DNA from 2 places in the Lactiplantibacillus brownii genome. Region 2 is predicted to be linked to the other one. Evidence: predicted binding sites of a transcription regulator. Region 2 holds the regulator's gene; the other holds the start of a gene.
What was found. Region 2 encodes LexA, which represses DNA repair genes until DNA is damaged. Its sites were predicted from a motif close to CNAACANNTGTTNG; they were not measured.
Positions count from the first base shown of each region.

Region 1: the regulator LexA is predicted to act here: its motif matches at 5,288-5,301, upstream of RA086_RS01315 (ATP-dependent DNA helicase).

Region 1 is NZ_JAVCWF010000001.1:319,082-327,186, reverse strand. It holds gene RA086_RS01350 (ABC transporter substrate-binding protein) at 1-96, shown strand, start outside; gene RA086_RS01345 (CPBP family intramembrane glutamic endopeptidase) at 193-960, shown strand; gene RA086_RS01340 (NAD(P)/FAD-dependent oxidoreductase) at 1,037-2,239, opposite strand; gene RA086_RS01335 (MarR family winged helix-turn-helix transcriptional regulator) at 2,416-2,841, opposite strand; gene RA086_RS01330 (GNAT family N-acetyltransferase) at 2,915-3,340, shown strand; gene RA086_RS01325 (acetate/propionate family kinase) at 3,377-4,591, opposite strand; gene RA086_RS01320 (hypothetical protein) at 4,801-5,160, shown strand; gene RA086_RS01315 (ATP-dependent DNA helicase) at 5,339-7,717, shown strand; gene RA086_RS01310 (hypothetical protein) at 7,707-8,105, shown strand, end outside.
Region 2 is NZ_JAVCWF010000001.1:1,678,719-1,686,823, reverse strand. It holds gene RA086_RS07840 (hypothetical protein) at 1-233, shown strand, start outside; tRNA gene RA086_RS07835 (tRNA-Ser) at 353-440, shown strand; gene RA086_RS07830 (Fic family protein) at 639-1,886, shown strand; gene RA086_RS07825 (hypothetical protein) at 2,264-2,647, shown strand; gene RA086_RS07820 (hydroxymethylglutaryl-CoA synthase) at 2,685-3,854, shown strand; gene RA086_RS07815 (hypothetical protein) at 3,942-4,559, opposite strand; gene RA086_RS07810 (DNA alkylation repair protein) at 4,657-5,292, shown strand; gene lexA (transcriptional repressor LexA) at 5,333-5,962, opposite strand; gene RA086_RS07800 (DUF896 domain-containing protein) at 6,095-6,358, shown strand; gene RA086_RS07795 (YneF family protein) at 6,455-6,691, shown strand; gene RA086_RS07790 (lysophospholipid acyltransferase family protein) at 6,711-7,346, opposite strand; gene RA086_RS07785 (tRNA1(Val) (adenine(37)-N6)-methyltransferase) at 7,456-8,105, shown strand, end outside.

The DNA.
Region 1 (8,105 bases), 1.4 Mb from region 2:
CGCACGATTGAACATTTACAGATTTATAAAAATTTATCACCAGAAAAAGTCGGACTATATAACGACCGTTATTTAGAATTTAAGATGCACCATTAAACGCTAAAAGGGTGACTAGGAATTTTCCTGAGTCACCCTTTTTGACGGCCATTCATGCTAAACTAAAAACAATCAACCACTTTGGAGGCGATCGTCATGCAACACTTTAAACGCGGCTTAGGGTTAGCGCTGCTATTATTTATTTGGGTCATTGCCCTCTTTTTCGGGGCAGCCTGGATCGTACGCCTCAACTGGATACCGACTCATTTTGTTGGTATTTTTCAAGATGCCTTCGTCCTGTTTGGCGTTTGGATCTTCAACCGTTTAGTCGGTCATGTGCCTGTCCAATTATGGTCTGGACACCATTTGGGGCAGCAACTGTGCCTCGCCTTACCAACCATCCTAATCGTTGGACTCTTGTTTGCGGCTAATATTGGCAGAGTACTGCAATTACCTTTTAGCACCCTCATCTTATTGTACTTAGGCTATGTTTTACTGATTGGGATTACGGAAGAGTACGTGTTCCGTGGCGTCTTATTACCGATCGTGGCGCGTTCATTTCCCAACCAGCCATTAATTAGTATTCTTATTAGTAGTGCCTTTTTCGGCGGCCTACATCTCATGAACAGCACGCATATTTCATTGACTTATGTGCTGCCACAAATTCTATTCGCCATGCTCTTGGGTACTTTATTTGCTGGCATTTATGTTTGCACGCACAATCTTGCATTACCGATTATCTTGCACAGTTTGACCGACATTTCGGTCATTGTACAACTGGTTAAGCATCCGTCAATGGCAAATTTAAACATGCCGGTGCAAACTTCAATCACGGTTGCCTTGTTCTACGCGTCTTTACTCGTTATGGCAATCTTTTGGGTCGCACGTCAGACCGAACATCAAACCATTAAAACTGAAATTTAGTCTAAAAAAATAGCGTCCAACTGTCCTCTAATTTGAGACTGTTAGACGCTATTTTTAGATTAACTCATGTCACTTTTTAATGATACAAATCGAAGCGACCCTTGCTAAACATCGTACTCAAATGTGCACTTTCAACCAATGAGCGGTCGGTAATGACTTTCTTCAAAACGGATGCTGGATAGCCATGCACTGGCTTGTTGCTACTAAAGATTTCGCCAATACCATCACGATCACTCAATGACGCCACTGTCCCGCTGGAATGATAGACGAATGGCTCAGTGGCTTTGCCGTGGCGTAACGCGCCGATATTCTTGGCGGCTTGTTCCCCACAAGCTAAAGCAATTTGTGCCGTAGTTGGATAAGGCCGCTTAGCATCTGGCGCCATGACCGCCGCAACATCACCCACGATGAATACTTCTGGATGATCTGCTAATGACAAGTCTGGTTGAACCATGACACGATTACGACGTTGTTCAAAACCAGAATCCGCAATCACATGCGACCCACTGACCCCGACCGTCCAAATGATGGTATTCGCCGTGAATTCATGACTTTGACCGTCACTATCTTTATATACCACGGCACCTGGCTTGATTTCAGCAATCAATGAGCCTAACATCATTTCAACATCGTGTTTCGACATGAAACTCAAGGCATAATCGCGTAGATCTTGCGTAAACATTGGCAAGATTGACGGCATCCGTTCCAAACAAACCAACTTGATCGCGGGTGTTTGATATTTTTCCTGCAACTTTGGCAATGACTGGGTCAATTCACCTAAGAGTTCAATCCCAGTAAACCCAGCGCCACAGACCGCAATCTTCAGATCATTATGATCCTTAGTTTCACGATAACCTTTGATTGTCGCTTCAATATGCTTATAAACGGCCTTAGAAGTTGCCAGATCATCCATTGCTAAGGCATTGGTATCGGCACCTGGCACACCAAATGTTTCAGATTGAAAGCCCAACGCTAAGACCAGATAGTCGTAACTAAGATCCGCGTGATCTTCAAAACTGACCATTTTTTTGGCGATGTCCACATGCTTGACTGCGGCTTGGACAAACTGAACAGTCTTGCCAATAACTGTCCGAATATCATACGTTATCTTATCTGGATCAATCGTCCCCGCGGCGACCTCATGTAAATTTGTTTTTTCCGTATGCGTGGCACTTTTATCAACTAAAATCAGTTGATCGTCACTCGGAAGTGCTTTTTGTAAAAATTTGATGGCTCGCATCCCAGCGTAGCCACCACCCAATACTACTGTTGTTGCCATATTAGTTAATCCCCTTTATAAACCGAACTCTGCTTAAAAATCCAATTAAGTCACGTCCAGACAAATCAACGTGTCTCACGCTAATCTGAACTGTACATGGTCTAAACTTTCAGCTATTACCATCGTACACTGTCAGCCTAAAAAAATCAGCTATATTGGCGCATTTATTTTGTCAATTAGCTTTCTAAGTGTTGTTGAACGTTTTTTTCAACCAGTGTCAAGCTTTCAAACAGTAGCTGCTGCTGACCAGTCGTTAATTTTTCACCCACTAATTGTGCACACCAGACTTCATAAGCGTGCAATTCTGGATAAATCGCGGTCCCTTCTTTTGTTGGATACAAGCAACGAACCTTCTTATTATCAGGATGCGCCGTTTTGATGACGTACCCTTTTTTGATTAGATTCTGCACGGCGCGATAGTTGGTTGTACGATCCATTTTCATCTGATCAGCGAGCTGACTGAAAAATAGCCCAGGCTGCTCGCAGATCCGGATTAAATAAATAAATTGATTACTATTCAGGCCATATTTGGCAAAGCGTTGGTTACCCTCGTTCATAATCATCCGTGAGAGTGTTCCCATTAATCGCAGTGTTGGTATCATTATTTTTCTCCTTATCATTGCATATGCAATCATTTGGTGATAAACTTATTTTCAGTTTCTAGGAGGTTATCCCATGTGGTCAGTCAAAACATTTAATGAGCTTACAACATCTGAATTATACGCTATTTATGAATTACGCGTCAAAACGTTCGTCGTTGAACAACATCGTGTTTATCAGGAAGTAGACGCCATCGATCCAACTGCACTTCATGTTTTTAAAACTATTGATGGCAAAATTGTTGCATATGCACGTGTTTTCCAAGAGGACGACCATTGTTCATTTGGTCGCGTCGTGGTTGATCGTCAGCTTCGCGGTCAGCATTTAGGCCGCCAACTCATCACTCAAGTTCTGGCTGTAATTGCCGTAAAATTTGCAAACGAAACCATTCAAATCGAAGCACAGACCCACGTTCAAAGCTTCTATGCCTATTTTGGATTTAAGGCTATTGGTGAGCCATTTTTATTCAACCACACGCCACATATCAAAATGATTGCCTAAAAAAACACCCTTGCAGGTGTTTTTTTGCACTGATTATTAGTTATCAATGGGTGCCCGGTGAGTCAGTCGTTCAACATCACGAACAATCATTAACTCTTCATTGGTTGGCACAACCATGACGGTGACTGGCTCGTCTGGTTTACTAATGACTTGCTCAACCCCATGACACTTGTTCTTCTCTTCATCAATCGTGATGCCGAAGTAGCCTAATTGATTTAAAATTCGTGAACGCATCGCCACTGAATTTTCACCAACGCCAGCCGTGAAGACAAGCGCATCCAAGCCGTTCATTTCGGCAATGTAACTCCCAATATATTTGATAACTCGACTCGCAAAGATTTCCAACGCTAACTCGGCACGATGATTATGATCGTTATTAGCCGCGTTATCTAAGTCCCGCATATCAGGTGAAACACCAGAAATTCCTAGCAGACCCGACTTATTATTTAGGATGTCGATGAAGTCTTGCACGTCTGAAATACCAAGATGTCGCATCAAAAACGGAATCATCGACGCATCGATATCACCGGAACGCGTACTCATCGTAATCCCAGCTAATGGGGTGAATCCCATCGAAGTATCAATCGCCTTCCCATGGTCAAAGGCCGTGATAGAAGCGCCGGAACCAAGGTGTAACGTGATTAACTTCAACTCATCCAAAGGTTTGTTTAACAATTCGGCCGTACGCTGTGCCACGTAACGATGGCTGGTCCCGTGTGCCCCATATTTCCGAGCACCAAACTGTTTGTAATAATCATATGGAATACTGTAGAGATAATTGACTTCTGGCATCGTCGCATATAATGACGTGTCGAAAACAGCTACCTGAACAGCTTTAGGTAATAATTGCTGGAACACTTCAATATAATAAGCTTGCGTTGGATTATGTAACGGCGCATACTCTGATAAATCTTTAATTTGTTTCAAAGTCGTTGGGGTGATGACCACTGAATCTTGGAAATCTTCGCCCCCAGCCACGATACGATGACCAATCCCAGTAATTTCTGTCAAATGGTCCACGATACCGTCACTCTTCAAGCGTGTCAGCACCATTGCCGCCGCTTCCTGAGCATTGATTTCATCGTGTGTTTCCGAATATTTGTCGCCATCCGCCTTTTTCAAAACAAACACAGCGTTTGGTAAGCCCAACCGGTCAACCATTCCTGAGGCGATCACCGTTTCTTCTGGTAAGCTAAATAGCTTCCATTTTAAAGTTGAACTACCCGCGTTAATTGCTAATACTTTTGCCATTATGTCCATTTCCTCCATCCATCATCAAGTGTGCATACTGTAAGTGTAACTAATATTGAATACGCTTTCAAGGACTCGTTGAAAAAGACCGCAAATTGTCTGAAAATTAACTTAATTTAAGTTCCATTTTGCTTAACTGGTATGCATATTGTGCATGTGGTTAGCCCTGTTTAGACTATAATTAAGGTAGTGAAAGCGAGGTGCTCATTATGAAAAAAACATTTGTCTGGACACTCAGCAATTTGTTTGCCACGTTGTTGTTGGTCTTAGGGTTAGGTCTACTAATTGTGGCCCTCATCATTAGTTTCGGTTCACGCTTAGGCATTGAAGCAACGGTTACCGCACTCGTCTTGATGTTGGCAGGGCTCGTTTACTTGCATCCCGTCCCATTTAAGATTCTCGTCCCAATGATTGGCATCATTAGTTTGGGTGCCGGTTATGCCACTTATTTCAGTGCTCAACAGTCTTGGTTGGCTAGTATCCTGGCAGTCTTGATCGTCGCGGCCATTATCAGTTACGGCTTCAGCTTGCGGCGCACGATGAAACGGCGGCATAGTCAATGGTTCTAAAAATTACTTGAGGTCATCCAGTTGAAAAACGGATGACCTTTTTACTGGCCTAATTTCATCTAAACTATCTCAAAAACAAGCATACCGCCAATTTTGCCGAATAATTCCTGTTTTCAGCAGACAAAACCGAACGTCTGTTTTATAATAAATCATAACTAACCTCAGAAAGGAATTCGGCATGCCAACTAAAATCGGGATTCGTCAACTAGTCGAGTTCGTCTTGCGTAAAGGTGACCTCAACGAAGTAAAAAACAGTCAAAATACGGCTTTAGCTGGTGCAAAGATCCACCGCCAACTCCAAAGTAGCCGCTCTGAAGCTTATCAGAGTGAAGTTTACTTAAAAACGACCGTCACCATGAATGGCGCGGATTATCTGATTTCTGGTCGGGCCGATGGCGTCCAAACAACCGATGATGGTATCCTCATCGAAGAGATCAAAACTTCTGATCAAGCCTTTGATGACCTGACTGACAACACACGTGCCCTTTACTGGGGCCAAGTGCAAGTTTATGGCTACTTGATCTTACAGACCCATCCGGACCTCGACCAAGTCACCCTCCAACTCACTTACTTTCAAGTTTTAGCCGCAAAGACCACCAAGACGCAACGCGTTTTAACTCGTGCGGCAGCAGATCAGTTTTTTAAAGACTTAATCACCGAATACGAGTATTGGCTCACGCTACGGGCTGACTTACGCCAACAACGTAATGCGTCAATTGCTGAGCTACCTTTTCCTTTTCCAAGTTATCGGACGGGGCAACATGAATTAGCGGCGGCCGTTTACAAAACCATCCGTTTTCAAAAACGGCTCTTTGTCGAAGCACCCACTGGGACGGGTAAGACGATTTCGACCTTATTTCCAGCAATTAAAGCGATGGGGGAAGATGAAATTGAACGCATCTTCTATTTAACCGCCAAACAAAGCACTCGTCACGTTGCCGAAGAAGCCATCACCTTAATGAGTCAAGATGGCTTGCAGCTCAAGAGCATCACCCTAACAGCCAAGGATCAAATTCGTTTTCCTGAAGAACAGGATGTGCCGCCAGAAGAGAATCCCTTTATGATTGGCTATTATGATCGGCTAAAACCCGGTTTAAAAGATATTTTGACACACGAAACCCAGCTAACGCGGCCAGTGATTGAAAAATATGCGCGCGCCCACACCCTTGATCCTTTTGAATTCTCGCTAGACATCTCACTTTTTTGTGACGTCATTATTTGTGATTATAATTATCTGTTTGATCCACTGGTCTACTTGCAGCGTTTTTTCAGCGAAGAAGACCGTGATAACTTTTTCTTAGTCGATGAAGTCCATAACTTAGTCAGTCGTGCACGCGATATGTATTCCGCCAACATTAGTGATGCCCCAATCGCACACTTGCTCAAATTAGCCCAGCCAGATCAGTCACAACCTAGTGACGATCTTCAACGCGAGCTTAAAAAGGTCCGACGAAGTTTTGGCCGAATCAGTCAAACGTTAATCGACGACGATGTCACTGAACAACTTTCAATAGAACCACCCGAGAAGCTCAGCCGGACGTTGCGGAACTTCAACGATTTCATCAGCGAGTGGCTACAAAAACAACAACCATCTGCCTTATTAGACGCGGTACGTGACTACTTTTTTGACTGTTTAACTTTCGTCAAAATTAGTGACCTATATGATGGCAGCTACCAAACTCGGACCGTTCTGGAGGGCCATCATGTGACGGTCAAAGAACTTTGCTTAGATCCCAGTGACTTCTTGGATCGATCCTTGAAGTTAGGCGCCGGGGCCGTTTTATTTTCAGCGACCCTCTCACCAATGAGCTATTATCAGCGCGTCCTCGGTGGTGAAGCAAATAGTTTAGCTTACCAGTTGCCCTCACCCTTCCCACCTAAGCATCAGGCAATTTTGGTCACCCAATACGTTCAAACAACGTATCATGAACGCCCACACAGCGAACCCGCTATCGTGGCCAGTCTCAAGGCGTTAGTCACCGCCAAAACAGGTAATTATTTAATTTTCTTTCCATCATATGGTTATTTGACACAAATTAAAGCGGCCTTCGAACTCGCAAATCCAGAGATTCAAACGACGACGCAAGCTAATGGGATGACTGGCAGTGAACGTCAGGCGTTCTTGGCCCAATTTCAAGCCAAACCAGCCAAAACACTCGTGGGTTTCTGCGTCTTGGGTGGTATTTTTTCGGAGGGTATCGACTTACGCGGGGATCGGTTAATTGGCGTCGCAATTGTCAGCGTTGGCTTACCTGGGATCAATCCAGAAACTAATTTGATCCGTGATTATTACAATCATGATAATGGTCAGGGCTTTGCCTATGCCTACCAACTTCCCGGCATGAACAACGTCTTGCAAGCGGCCGGCCGCTTAATTCGCAGTAGCCATGATACCGGGATTATTTTACTGCTGGACCAACGTTTTGCCAGTCGGCGTTACACAGACCTATTTCCACCACATTGGCGTTACTTCCAGTCGATCTACTCAGTACCACAATTACAAGCAACCATCGCCAATTTTTGGCAACAAACGGAGGCCAGTCATCATGAAGACTAAATTAACCCGACAACTTGAAAGTACGCTCTATCAATACTGTCTCGAGCAAGGCGCTTACGTTGTTGAAGAGGTGTCCATGCCGGCAGATCAAGGCATCGTCGACACACTGAGTTATCAGCAACTCCCCGACGGTCAACGGGACTGGCGTTGTTACGAACTCAAAGTAACCAAGGCTGATTTTCACTCTAAAGCAAAACTTTCCTTCATTGGTAATTATAATTATTTCGTTCTGCCGCAAAAGCTTTACGAAGTCGTCGCTGACGAGATTCCGGCTCATATTGGCGTCTTGATCTATCGTGCCTTTGATGAACGCGCCATGGCACTTGCACCACGACCGTTATCAGCACCAGGCTTTTTGACGGTTGCTAAAAAAGCGCAACATCAAACG
Region 2 (8,105 bases):
TCAATGATCATCAATATTGGCTTGGATTGCGGGACAATCAAACTGACCGAGTGTCTCGCGGTCAGTTTGACTGGCAAGTACGCGTTGGTGATTCAGTTTCACCTTTGACGCTCTTGGGAACCTTGGATTCGGCTGCATTAGCTCATTCGATTGTCATTTGTGATGAATTAATACCCGCTTCTACTAATCACGAAATACCCAATTATGCAGGGCTCACTACCAGCTTCGACTAGCATTCCAACAATAAATTTAAATTTTATGATTACCTAACTCCAAGCCAATTCTGGCATAATTGTTCTGAATAAATATTTGTTCTCGACTAAAATTATGCTATACTATTTAGGTACCACATGGAGAGTTGGCAGAGTGGTAATGCACCGGACTCGAAATCCGGCGAACCGGCTAATACCGGCGCGCAGGTTCAAATCCTGTACTCTCCTTAAATCGATTGTTTATATCTTCTGAAATCCCCGAACTAGTCGCAACTGACTTGTCCGGGGATTTTGTGTTTAACAAGATAAGTGATAGTTCAACTTTGTAAAAAATTGTTGTTTTCATAAATGCAAGCATGTATAGTTAAGCCAACATATAAAAATAAGCTGTTTTTTGCAAGTTGAATTAGAAAGTAGATGACTACTTTGGAAAAATACAAAAATTTAAAATCTGTGTACTATGAGAATATTTCAAATAATAGTATGGACAAATACAAAGAGACAGTGAATAGCAGGAAAAATAATGAGTTGTCAATTTATACAGGTTTAATAATGTCACCTTTTAAACGTGAGTTTAGAACAAAAGAACAATTTGAAATTTTTTATTTACCAAGTGTTCAGATATATAGATTACAGGAAGATATTGATTCTCTATCTAAAACGATTGAGAAAATGATGTCGCAATTGCCGCAGGTAGCACAAACACAACTGTTTTTTAATAATCTGATAGACGAAGTTCAGAGTACAAATGATATTGAAGGCGTTAGAAGCTCCAGAGAAGAAATAAGTTTAACTATAGATAAGCTGATGAAGAATAATAAGAACGGCCGTTTTTCTGGATTAGTAAAGCTATATTTGAAATTTCAAGAGAATAAATATAACACGATTCATGAAGTGAAGGATTTTAGAGATATATGGAATGAACTAGTTAGCGATGAAATAGAAAAAGCTGACGATATGCCCGATGGAAAACTATTCAGAAAAGAAGGAGAGGTTATTAATTCTGGAGAGCGAATAATTCATAGAGGTGATGCTAGTGAAGATGAGATAATTAGTCATTTAAGTTCATTAGTTACAGAGATGAACGATGAAAACATTCCCTCTCTCCCAAAATGTTTTGTTGCACATTATTATTATGAGTATATACATCCATTCTATGATGGGAATGGACGAACAGGTAGATTTATTGCATGCTCATATCTTTCCAGAAAACTAGATATGATGTCAGCAATAAACTTTTCATCTGCTATTGTGCAAAATAAAGATCTTTATTATAAAGCTTTTACGGATATGTCTAATCCTTATAATCAAGGAGAAGCAACAAGTTTTATCATAAGCATGATGAGACTTTTGAAAAAAGGGCAATATTCAATTATTGAAAAGTTAGATGATGGTATTAAGAAAATGATGATAGCAAGTAAGCTTACAGACAATGATGAACTGTCAGATCTAGCACAGAATGTTCTTTATATATTTTGTCAAAAAGAAATATTTGGCAACTATGTCGGTGCAATCACAGATGTTGACATGGTTGGTATCACAGAGGTAAGCCGTTATTTGTTGAATAAAGCACTTGATGAATTAGAAGAAAAAGGATTTATTAAACTCATTAGCGGTAATCCTAAGGTTCATGGATTGACTGATGATATAAAAGGGAAACTTTTTGAAGACTGAACTCTTTAAATTCATATCGTGTATCTTTTCAGAGCGTCGTTAATTTAACGGCGTTTTTGTTATCTTTTAAAAGCTTTGGAACGTCCAATAATAATTTATTGGTGTACTCATGATCAGACTTCAAAACCTAGGTGATAGTAACAAGGAATTCCCGTTCTTGGCTATAAAAGCAAGTATGGGAATCCTTGTCATCTCAATATCAGACGAACTAGCGCAAGTCAGTTGAGAGCTTTTTTAATCTTTATTTTGGGGGACGATGAGACGGTTAAGGATTGTTTTTAAATGCAAATTTAGTTGTGACCTTCTCAAGCTAGACACTTGCTGAACGCCTCAGATTTAAGTACACTTGAGTGTGGAAGTACTAAGAGGTGACTTAGATGGATTTTGTTGATCTCAAACCAATTGATTTGCAACATACCCCACTTGGGACCCGGTCACAGAATCCGCGTCAACATGACTGGCAATTAGACTGGGACAAGTTGGCGCAATTAATCGCTGATAACCACGATGTGATCGCAATGGTGCAGGCAGGTTTAGCTGAAGATTGGCTGAATACGCATGGCACAATTTGGGATGACGAGTGGGGGTACTATCGGTATCCTAATGATTATCGTGAATTTGATGATACAGTTTTCTGGGGAGCATCGACATGGGCAACACCAGCAATTTTGGTGACCTTTCATAATGAATTAGCCAAGTCATTTGCATGCTACAAAGAGGGCATTGACCCTGATTTTCATTATTTAGGACGCGACCATTAAAAAGACAATTTGTATCACCCAAATTGGAGGAATTTGTTTGAAAGTCGGAATTGATAAGTTACATTTTGCTAGTTCACAGTTGTATGTTGATATGTCGGAATTAGCACTCGCACGGCAAGCGGAACCTGATAAATATTTAATTGGCATTGGGCAGTCACAGATGGCGGTCGTGCCACCTAGTCAGGATGCGGTGACCTTAGCAGCTAATGCGGCCGCACCCATGTTGACAGAGGCGGATATTGCCGCAATTGATCTGTTGATCGTGGCAACTGAATCTGGCGTAGATAATTCCAAGGCGGCCGCAATTTATGTCGCCAAGCTATTGGGATTAAATCGACGGGTCCGGACGATCGAATTGAAAGAGGCTTGTTATGCGGCGACTGCCGGGGTGAAATTAGCCCAATCGCATGTTCAAGTCCATCCAGATAAAAAGGCCCTAGTCATTGGGACGGATATTGCGCGCTACGGCTTGCACACGCCGGGTGAACCAACGCAAGGTGGCGGCGCAATGGCCATGCTTATCAGTGCCGAACCACAAGTGTTGGCGTTGACTGATGATTCCGTCGTTCTAAGTCAAGATGTGATGGACTTTTGGCGGCCGATTTATCAAACGACGGCCTTGGTAGATGGCAAATACTCTTCAAATATTTATATTGATTATTTTCAAGATGTGTTTAAGGGTTATTTGGCACAAACCAGTACGACTATTGCCAATTTTAAAGCATTAGTTTTTCATTTGCCCTATACAAAAATGGGTTTGAAGGCGTTGCGGAGCGTTCTACCGTTAGCAACTCCCACGCAGCAACAAGCTTTATTAGCGCACTTTGACTGTGCACGATCACTTAATCGCAAAGTCGGTAACTTATATACGGGTTCATTATATTTAAGCTTGTTGTCATTGCTACTCACCGATGCAAAGCTGCAACCTGGCGATTTAATTGGCTTATTCAGCTATGGCTCAGGCGCAGAGGGAGAATTCTACACGGGTCATTTGCAACCTGGCTATCAGCGTGGCTTGGACTTGGGATTACCACAACGACTAGCCAATCGCCGGCGTGTCAGTGTTCCTGAGTATGAAGCTTTATTTGAGGCCCAATTAAAGTTAGATCCCGCAGATCAAGCGATTGCGTTTCAGGATGATCCGCATCGGTTTGTCCTAACAGGCCAAATCAATGAGCAACGTCAATATTTAGATCAATGGGCGTAAACTAGGTCTTATGGCAAAAGACGTTTGCATATTAGCTGTAAATGTAAAAAAAAAGCGAGTCTGGATTTCATACCAGACTCGTTTGTGTTATTTAAAGTTGTTGGTCACGACTTCGCCATCTTTGACACTTAGCAAGGTCGTATCCGTTGTACCGGGTTCAAGAAGTCGAACCGTGTAGCCCTTGGTCAAATGCTTTTGTACTGATTTGGAAAGTGAACTGTAATTTTCGGTAATAGTAGCAATTGCTTTTTCATTTTTCGATGGATATTGTTTGACCGTCTTTAAAGATTTGACATACTTTTTAGACGTTGGTGTAATGGTAAAAGTTTTTGTTTGACGGTCCAAACTGACTGTACCTAAAGACTCGTAGTTTGTCTTGAGTTGCTTTAAAATACTGTCTTCCTTTAACTTGGTCGTTGCAGCCGCTTTTGTTTGGTCGGCTTCATTGAAGACCACTTGTGATGAGCCAATCTTAGCAGTTTTGCTCTTACTGCTGCTACTGCTCGTGGCGGTAGCAGTTTTGGCCGTATGAGTTTGATTATAGGGCCAGTAAGGTAGCTTGATAATGGCAAAGACAGTGACCAGCGCACTTAATGTGGCAACCGCCGCGAGAAACTTCCAACCGCCGCCATCTTGACGTGCAGATAAGACTGAGAAAAAGGCGAGTAAAAAAACAAGTAAGCCAATAATGGCTACGAATAACATGTGACCAACTCCTGATATTTAAATTAGTGTAATCATTATACCATTGAACTATTAGCTGACGAGTCTAAATTTTGAAAAATTCAGAGGAGACTTTCAATTGCCATCATTATTTTTACCTAGCCATCCAGAAAATCAAGCCGCCATGGCAGCCTATATGCGTGATAAATTCGACTTTCTAGGCGTCAAAGCCACGGAACGACGAATTTTGACGAGACCTGTAATTCAAGCTAGTAAAAAACTGGACTTGGTTGAATTGCAAAGCTGGCTGACTTTTTACTATGGTCAACCGGTACGTGAATACCAGTATGTTGCGATTGATCTCGCGCAGGCTAACGTCAAACGATTGTCCCCAGAACTTGCAGCTTGGTGCCGCGACCAGATCTCTGTGAAAGCGTGGTGGGATAGCGTTGATGCCTGGCGTAAAGTCATGACGTTGTATTTGGTCCATCAAGATACCTTGACGACCCAAGGAACTGAATTTATTATGACTGACAAAATGTGGCTGCAACGTGTCGGGATTACCTTACAGTTAAGTCTAAAAGACCAAACAAATCAAACATTTCTCGCTACAGCAATTGAGGCTCAGCAAGACAATCCAGAATTTTTTATTCAAAAGGCGATTGGCTGGGCGTTACGGGACTATAGCAAAACGGCGCCTGGCTGGGTTGCTAACTTTATTAATCAGCATGATCTGTCAAAACTGGCTGTTCGTGAGGGCAGTAAATACTTGTAAATTAAAAGCAACCGTCATGTGGCAGACGATTGCTTTTTAATTAATAGAGCATGTCACGATAGAGGCCAACAACTTTGCCTAAAACAGAGACATTGTTTAAAATAATTGGCGCCATGGTGTCGTTTTCTGGTTGAAGTCGATAATGGTCAGCTTCCTTGAAGAAACGTTTGCAGGTTGCTTCATTTTCATCAGTCATGGCGATAATGATATCACCATTGTCCGCTGCACTTTGTCGGCGAACAATGACTTGATCACCATTCAAGATACCGATGTTGATCATACTTTCACCACGAATGGTCAGCATGAACAAGTCACCACCAAAGGTCTCCAAATCCTTAGGAATCGGGAAGTAATCCGTGGCTTCTTGAACCGCCAAAATGGGTTGACCAGCGGCAACTGTTCCTAAAATCGGAATCTGATGAGGCGTGGTTTCTACGCCTAAAATCTCATAGCCAGCGGGCGTTACTTCGATTGCGCGGGGCTTGGTAGGGTCTTTTTGGATGAGCCCTTTTTTCTCTAAACGTGAAATGTGACCGTGAACGGTAGAAGTTGAAGATAAGTCAACAGCTTCGCCAATCTCACGGACGGTCGGCGGATAACCTTTTTCATTGACACGTTCATAAATGAAACGAAGAACGGCCATTTGTTTGCTTTCAGATGTTTTACTCATCTCGGCACCTCATTTTATTTTTTCTTTTAGTTGTTAAAAACATTGTAGCATAGGTCTTTCACGCTTTCAAACAAATGTTCGGTTGACAAATACTTTTAATTGATTTAAGGTCAAAAATCGAGTATTCTATTCATGCTTTTGAAAGGAGTGAGTGTATTGATTTCAAAAGAATTAATCGGCCGAATCAATGAATTGGCACGTAAAGCCAAGGCAGAAGGGCTGACCGAGTTGGAAGAACTCGAACGCAAAGAATTACGCCAAAAGTATTTAAAACAATTTCGGGCCGGTTTTCGGCAACAAGTAGAAATGTTACAAGTGTACGATAAAAGTGGCCAAGAAGTTACGCCAGAAAAAGTCCGTCAAGTGCAACGGGACCGCGGCTTACGTGATGATTAGCGCTTACAAGGAAAATTTGTCAATCACAAATTTTCCTTTTCTTTTACAAGTAATTTGTGTAGACTAGTTTATTGAAGACTGTAATAAGGGAGGGGAATGACTGTGTCTACTGGTATTTGGATCTTAATCGTGCTGATCGGCGTGTTAGTCGGTCTTACCGGTGGTTTCTTTGGTGCTCGTCACTACATGCAAAACTACTTGAAGCAAAATCCACCAATTAGTGAAGAAATGTTGCGCAGCATGATGATGCAAATGGGTCAACGCCCATCCGAAAAGAAATTGCATCAAATGTTAAACTCCATGAAAGCTGCTTCTAAAAACGACAGTAAGTAATGCTAATAAAAAACACGCCTTAGTTGGCGTGTTTTTTTTCGGCTGGGTCGACGTAGTGAAAATTAGGATCGATTTGACGATCTAAATCATCAAACGCCGCCAACATTTTCGTTTCAATCTGTTTTTGACCAGCATCATCAAGTTTCAACTTTCGATCAACAGCAATCGGGTCACCGAAACGGACGGTAATTCGTTGCCGACTAAAAAGACGTTTGAAAGTTAATGGTCCTTGATAGACGGTTGGCACTAAAGGCACACCAGCCATTTTGGCAATGACGGTCGCGCCACCCTTCAGTTCTTGCGAATGTCGTGTTCCGGAGGGAAACATGATCAAGGACAACTTGCCACGTCGCAAAAATTTAACTGGCGTTTTGATGGCAGAAGGCCCCGGATGTTTTCGATCAACAGGAAAAGCGTTGGCATGCAACAAAATAAAGCGTAAAACTGGATTTTTGAACAGTTCTTCTTTGGCCATAAAGCTGAATTGCATCGGGCTACCCGCTAAGGCATAGAGCAAGGGGTCAAACCACGTGCGATGTGGGCCAACGAGAATGTAAGCACCTTGAGGTAATTTTTCGCGTCCTTGATAGTGTGGGCGACCGTTAATGATCGTGATGATGACCCGTACTAGTCCGCGCATGAAAGAGTAGAACATCGCAAACTTCCTTTCGATAATTGACTGCCATCAGTATGACGAAAAATTAGGCATTCTGCAAGTATATTATGATATGCTGATAATGAGTTTTAATGAAAGCAGGGAATTCATGACTACGGTAGCGTTGAAGGCCGATGAACGAATCGACCAGTTATATAGTAAAACAATTCAAATCATTCAAAGCCCGACCGTCTTTTCTTTCTCATTAGATGCGGTTTTATTAGGGGCATTCGCGCAAGTCCCAAAAGCCGCCAAGACACGAACTGTCGATCTTTGTGCAGGCAATGGGGCGGTCGGCCTGTTTGTGAGTTCAACCACACGTGGGCATATCACGGAAGTTGAACTGCAACCGCGGTTAGCGGATATGGCGCAGCGAAGCATCCAATTAAATGATTTGGACGATCAACTTTCAGTACTAAATGTTGATCTACTGACTGTCACAGAAACTATTCCGAAAGATTCAGTTGATGTGGTGTTATGCAATCCGCCTTATTTTAAGGACCAACCGGCCAGCCAAAAAAATCCTAATCCCCATTTAGCCATTGCCCGGCACGAAATCACCGCTAACTTAGCTCAGATTATGGCAGTGACGAGCGATTTACTGAAAATGAATGGTAAGGCCTATTTTGTCCATCGCCCGGAGCGGCTAGATGACTTATTTAGGACTATGGCGCAACATCGTTTAGCCCCCAAACGACTCCGCTTTGTGCATCCCAAGGCTGATCGTGAAGCCAACATGGTTTTAATTGAAATGATCAA